Regions from separate parts of the Salinivibrio sp. KP-1 genome, predicted to be linked through region 1. Evidence: predicted binding sites of a transcription regulator. Region 1 holds the regulator's gene; the other holds the start of a gene.

Region 1 (3,421 bases):
TCGGTGCCCTTAGCAGCAAAAAATAAGCCGCTATTGACCGAATACAGAGAAGGGACGCATCAGCGTCCCTTTTTTGATCGTATCGTCCCTGTCATCGGACAACAGGTCCGAGCATCATCGCGAATGCGCTGTTAGTACTGGTGGACGTTTGCTCCCTGCGTTACCATCTTTTTTATTATACAAACCTTCCCTGTGTGGTTTGTAGAGTGTCTGACTAATATCGGTGACGCTTCCCTGTCGATATTAGTTTCCCCTTCACGATAATAATTAGGAACACTAGATGTCGGACGATAAACGCCAGCAAGCGCTGGATTATCATGCATACCCTACTCCCGGAAAAATTTCTGTTGAATTGAGCAAACCTGCTGACTCGGCCGCGGATCTCGCGTTGGCGTATAGTCCTGGCGTTGCTGAGCCTGTGCGTGAGATAGCGCAAGATGCGGATGCGGTTTACCGCTATACGGGTAAAGGCAACATGGTGGCGGTGGTCTCAAACGGCACCGCGATTTTGGGGCTAGGAAATTTAGGCCCCATGGCTTCTAAGCCTGTTATGGAAGGTAAAGCTTTATTGTTCAAGCGTTTTGCTGGCTTGGACTCGATCGACATTGAAGTCAAACACCGTACTATCGATGAATTCGTGGATACCGTGGCGAACATCGCGGATACCTTTGGCGGTATCAATCTCGAAGATATCAAAGCCCCAGATTGTTTTGAGATTGAAAAACAATTAATTGCACGTTGCGAAGTGCCTGTATTTCATGATGATCAACACGGCACGGCCATCGTCACCGCTGCCGGCATGCTTAACGCGCTTGAGCTGCAAGGCAAAGATATCCGCGAGGCGACGGTGGTGTGCATGGGCGCAGGCGCAGCGGCTGTTGCCTGTATGGAGCTATTAATAAAATGTGGCGCTCAGCGGGAAAAAATCTATATGTTGGATCGTAAAGGCGTGATCCATACGCGTCGTGACGACATCAACAAATACAAGCAGCTGTTTGCCAATAACACGGATAAGCGTACCCTCGAAGATGTGATTGAGGGCGCGGATATGTTCGTTGGCGTCTCCGGTCCAGACTTGCTCTCACCCGACGCCTTGAAGCTGATGGCAGATAAACCCGTGGTATTTGCCTGCTCGAACCCAGATCCTGAAATCCATCCGGATGTGGCGCATCAAGTACGCGATGATCTGATCATGGGAACCGGGCGGTCGGATTACCCGAATCAGGTCAATAACGTGCTCTGCTTCCCGTTTATTTTCCGTGGCGCATTGGATGTACGTGCCAGTGAAATTAACGATGCGATGAAGTTGGCAGCGGTAGAAGCCATTCGCAGCCTAGCCAAAGAGCCTGTCCCACAAACGGTATTAGACGCCGCCGGTTTGTCTTCGCTAAGCTTTGGCCCTGATTACATTATTCCCAAGCCAATGGACGCGCGTTTATTACCTAAGGTCGCCCGCGCGGTAGCGCTGGCCGCCGTGGAAACCGGCGTGGCTCGTATCGAGATGCCAGAAAACTATATGCTCGACAAGGCGTAATGCTTGAGCGTTAGGAAAAGCGCGGTGGAATAGAGCCTGAGAAGGCTGTACTGAGCACCTATCAATACAGAAAACCCGCCAATCGGCGGGTTTTTTTAGTATTCGCTATCGTCGAACTCGATACCAAGTTCTTCCATGATCCGACGTGCTTCAGCGGGAATGCTGTCGGGTTTATCCTTACGGATATCGTCATCGGTTGGTAGTGGTTGGCCGGTGTAGGCATGAAGAAATGCCTCACACAACAACTCACTGTTGGTCGCATGACGTAGGTTTTGCACCTGACGACGAGTACGCTCGTCGGTAAGAATTTTTAGTACTTTTAATGGGATAGAGACGGTGATCTTCTTTACCTGCTCTTTCTTTTTACCATGTTCGGCATACGGATTAATGTAGTCGCCGTTCCACTGCGCCATGTCTCACCTATCTTGATTATGGAATACCCAGAATGATGCTGCGGAGATTTTAGCTATATTAACCGCCACATGCAAAGGAGTATAGACGTCTAGAAGTGTTGACGTCCCAAAAAGCGCAGGGTAAGGTGGCAGTATGAAACCTGGATCACGCCCACCATGCGCAAACCAGACTAGCAAGGATAGATCATGACTGAGAAAAAAACCGACACTATCGCCGTTCGGACCGGGATTGGGACTGACACCCAGCACCATGCGGTGGTGCCTCCCCTGTACTTATCGACCAATTACCGTTTTCCGGCACTGGGTGATGTGCCTACTTACGACTACGCGCGAGGCGGCAACCCAACGCGTGCGCAGCTCGAACAAGCGCTGACTGACTTAGAAGGGGGCGCAGGTGCGGTGGTGACCAACTGCGGGATGTCGGCGATAAACTTGGTGCTATCTCTGTTGGAGGCTGGCGAGCATATTGTCGCCCCACATGATTGTTATGGCGGCACCTATCGCTTGCTCGAATCGCGTGCCAAACAAGGGATCTGGCAGGTAAGTTTTGTCGATCAATCGGACCATGATGCGTTGGACCAGGCATTGGCTAAACAGCCCAAGCTCGTGCTGGTGGAAACCCCATCCAATCCACTCTTACGCGTGGTCGATATCGCAGAAATATGCCAAAAAGCCCATCAAGTGGGGGCTTGGGTGGTGGTCGACAACACGTTTTTATCGCCAGCTTTGCAAACGCCTTTTGCGCTGGGCGCGGATATGGTGGTGCATTCGACCACCAAATTTATTAATGGCCATTCTGATATTGTCGGTGGCGCGGTGATCGCCGCGACCAGTGAACTTGCCGAGACATTGGCTTGGTGGGGAAATTGCTTAGGGGCGACGGGCAATGCATTTGACAGTTATATGACACTGCGAGGGTTGCGCACATTGGGTGCACGCGTTAAACAACACCAACACAACACTGAAGTGGTACTTAGCTACCTGCAAACGGTGTCGGCAGTGCGGAAAATCTACTACCCCGGGTTGGCCTCTCACCCTGGCCACCAAATTGCTGCGCGCCAGCAAGCGGGGTTTGGTAGCATGCTGAGCTTAGAATTGGATACAGACCAAGCCGGTGTGGCGCGATTTATTGATGGCCTCACGTTATTTGCCCTCGCCGAGTCTCTCGGGGGGGTAGAAAGCTTAGTGACGCACCCTGGTTCGATGACACACAGAGCCATGAGTGACGCCGCGCAAGCGGAGGCGGGCATCGCACCGACCTTGTTGCGTTTTTCCATTGGATTAGAAGATGCGCAAGATTTGGTTGCCGATTTGGCGAACGCCTTTGCCCGTTTAGAGGGTGGCACCCCATAGAGGCTGCGCTTCAGTGCGCGCCCCTTTACCGAGATCGATAGACATTAAGAGAGACCTTGCCATGCATGCGCAACCGACGGAAACGTCCCCCGAGTCACCACGCCAATTGCACAAGTTTGGT
Region 2 (3,421 bases), on a different contig from region 1:
GCCACCATAATCAAATATGACATGGCTTGCGGTAGTTGATCCCCGGAATAAGAGTCACGGGTAAAGGCACGCGAGAGCACGGCACAGCAGCCGGTCCCCATTCCTTGGATGCAGCGGCCAATGACCAAGCCAGTGAAGCTGGCGCTAAAACTCACCATCACGGTTAAGCCAATCAGTGAAAGCAACACACCGGCTAACAACACGCGGCGACGGCCAAGCGCATCTGAGATAGGCCCATAGATAAACTGTGATGGTCCAAAACCAAGTAGATAGGCAGAGATAAGCAGTTGGACATTGTCCATACTGAGGTTGAAATCTCGGGCGATCCAGGGCAAAGACGGAAATACTAAGCCCATGCTGAATTGCCCAATGCTGACGGTCAGGCATGCCAGCAATACGGGCGACCAATTAAATGGGCGACTAGCCGATTGCATCCAGTTTCCTATGCGTTTTATTGATGTGGGGAGGTAGACGTCGCGATCCTAGCACATTGTGGATCACCGACAGATCACTATGGTAACAGTAATAACTGTATGAGTGGTAAACAAATAGTGACGTTTGGCCATCGGCCAGCGTTGCACTGGCCGATTTCACTGGGTGACAATAAATTAAAACGCAGGCTCTATGGTGCCATTAAACGTATCTTGCAAAAACTGACGTGTTTTGTTGGACTGGAATAACGCGAGTAATCGCTGATACGTCGGGTTATCTTGATCGTCTTTGCGTGCGGCCACCACCATAACGGCGAGAGGCGCATCTTTAGATTCCAAGAAAATGCCCTGCTCGCTTGGATCAAGCCCTGATGACATCACATAATTCATGGTGATCGCCGCGGCATCGACATCTTGCAAACTGCGAGGCAGCTGTGCCGCTTCTACTTCCACAAATTCGAGCTGTTTAGGGTTGGATTGAACATCTTGCAGCGTGGCTTTAAAGCCAACATTGTCAGCCAACGTAATCAATCCTGCGTCTTCCAGCAATAACAGCGCGCGACCCGCATTTGTGGGATCATTGGGGATCGCAATTTGTGCGCCATTCGCTAACGCCTCGACCTTGTCGACTTTGTCAGAATAAATCCCCATCCGCATTAAGATTGAGCGACCAATCGCTACCAACTCGCTATCGTGGTTTTGGTTGAAATTGTCGAGAAACGGCTGATGCTGATAACTGTTTAAATCCAAACTACCATCCGCTAACCCTGCATTAGGCGAGATGTAATCAGAGAACTCTACGACTTCAATATCAATCCCTTCTTCTTTCGCTTGCTCAGCCACCGATTCAACCACTTGCGCGTGGGGACCGACCGTTGCGCCAATTTTAATGGTTTCAGTTTGGTCGGAACACCCTGAGAGGAATACCGCCGCGAGAAGTATCGCGAGACTTGCGCTGAGTTGTTTTATCTTCATTCCCTTTACCTTGCTAATTGGCCATTTAGACATCCAGAATGCCATATGGATAATTAATGTCAATATGATTAGCTTGATACAAGGGCCGGCTTGATCGCATCCATTGTCCTACGCGTAATGGAGGACATGTTAAATCGATAGAAGGAGGCATGAGTATGACTAAGCTGTTTCCTTTGCCCCTGTTTTTGTTACCGGGAGGCAGAGCCAAACTGCGCATTTTTGAACCTCGTTATTTACGCCTCGTCCGTGAGTGCTCAGCGAATCAAGAAGGATTTGTGCTGGCAATGATGCAGGGAAAGCGTCTCTACAAGTACGGCACCTTAGTCGACATCGTCGATTTCGAAACACTGCCCGACGGCTTGCTAGGGATCACGATCGCCGGTCGCCAGCGGGTAGAAATTATGTCGACGGACCAAGAAGCGGACAAACTTTGGGTAGGCGATGTGCGCGCACTCAATGATTGGCCTCATGATGAGCATTTGGGTGAGGCGCAAGCCGACGACAAAGCGCGTATCGCCTCAGGGCTCAAACACGTCTTTGCCGCTCACCCTGAACACGCAGAACAGTATGAAGCGCCTCATTTCGAAGATTTAACCTGGAGCTGTCAGCGCTGGCTCGAAATTTTGCCGCTTTCTAATGCGCAAAAACAATGGTTTATTGCTCAAGAGTCAGCAGAAGAAGCGAAACAATTTATCAGTCAGCTGCTCGAAGAGGAAGTCGAGTGATCCAATCACTGCTACCCACGTACTGGTAGCCAAATGGACGGCTACGACAGATAGGACTCAACTATGACTGCGCCACAAACCATGTATACTGAGACCACCATTTCCAGACGGGACACGCGTGCCAACATGACTGACGTGACGAAGGAAGAGTTGTCTGCATTATTATTGAAAGTCTCGGAAGACCGTGACCGTGTTGCCTTCGAGCGCCTGTTCCGGTTTTTTGGCCCTAAGATTCGCTCTTACGGCTCTAAGCATCTCCGTGCTGATGGGCAAGCGATGGAGCTTGTGCAGGAAACCATGTTGGTTGTGTGGCGAAAAGCGCATTTGTACAACGCCGATAAAGGCGCAGCGACGACGTGGGTCTTTACCATCATGCGTAACATTAGCTTCGATATGTTGCGTAAGGTGCAATCGAACCGGGAAGACAACTTCAGTGATGATATTTGGCCCGTGCTCGAATCTGGCCAGCAGGACAATGAGTCGGATGCTGGTGCGCAATATATGATGGATCAAGAGTTGCTGTCGTTCATTGATGAGTTACCCGACGTGCAACAACAAGTGGTGAGAGGCGTGTATCTTAAACAGCTTACCCACCAAGAGTTGTCAGAACAGTTAAACGTGCCGTTGGGCACCGTAAAATCCCGATTGCGTTTAGGTCTGGAAAAGCTCCGCAATCACCTGGAGGTTAAACAATGATTAAATATCACCCATCGACCGACTTACTTGACGCGTTTGCCGCTGGCAAACTGCCCACCTCGATGGCGATTGCGTTGTCAGCACATGTTGAGCTCTGCCAGGAATGCCAGGCATATGTCGCCGCTGCAGAAGCCTCGCTTGCAGATTCAGCGTTCGACGAGGAAGAAATAATCGTTGCTGATTGGGATTATGCGGCTGAAGACGAAATGCTTGCTGCCATTTTCGAAGATGCAGCGGCCAATGATGGTGCCGTCGATGCGCAAACACCAGTCCGTGCAACACAAATAAGTGTGAGTAACAAGACCTACACGTTGCCACGCGCGCTACAGCGCTTTAGTGATTCTAACTGGTCATCTTTTGGCAAAGTACAGCGCGCCCGGTTGAACCTTGATGAAGGGGCAACACGTGCCAGTTTCCTCCATATTGATGAGGGCGGCTCGGTGCCTGCGCACACGCACAAAGGCTATGAGTTAACCCTTTTGCTTGATGGTACGTTCGAGGATGAAAGTGGCGAATACGTACCGGGTGATTTTATTTTGCTCGATAGTCGCCATCATCATACGCCATTCACCAAACAAGGGTGTTTGTGCTACA

The links. Region 1 encodes MetJ, which represses methionine synthesis genes. Its sites were predicted from a motif close to TTAGACNTNTANANGTCTAA; they were not measured.
Region 2: the regulator MetJ is predicted to act here: its motif matches at 1,432-1,451, upstream of WN56_RS00345 (MetQ/NlpA family ABC transporter substrate-binding protein).

What each region holds. Positions count from the first base shown of each region.
Region 1 covers NZ_LAQR01000036.1:121,614-125,034, forward strand. Annotated here, with positions in the region: gene rpmE (50S ribosomal protein L31) at 1-26, shown strand, start outside; gene WN56_RS09330 (malic enzyme-like NAD(P)-binding protein) at 281-1,534, shown strand; gene metJ (met regulon transcriptional regulator MetJ) at 1,630-1,947, opposite strand; gene metB (cystathionine gamma-synthase) at 2,134-3,300, shown strand; gene WN56_RS09345 (bifunctional aspartate kinase/homoserine dehydrogenase II) at 3,362-3,421, shown strand, end outside.
Region 2 covers NZ_LAQR01000001.1:72,714-76,134, reverse strand. Annotated here, with positions in the region: gene WN56_RS00350 (multidrug effflux MFS transporter) at 1-434, opposite strand, end outside; gene WN56_RS00345 (MetQ/NlpA family ABC transporter substrate-binding protein) at 609-1,406, opposite strand; gene WN56_RS00340 (LON peptidase substrate-binding domain-containing protein) at 1,562-2,131, shown strand; gene WN56_RS00335 (sigma-70 family RNA polymerase sigma factor) at 2,258-2,827, shown strand; gene WN56_RS00330 (ChrR family anti-sigma-E factor) at 2,824-3,421, shown strand, end outside.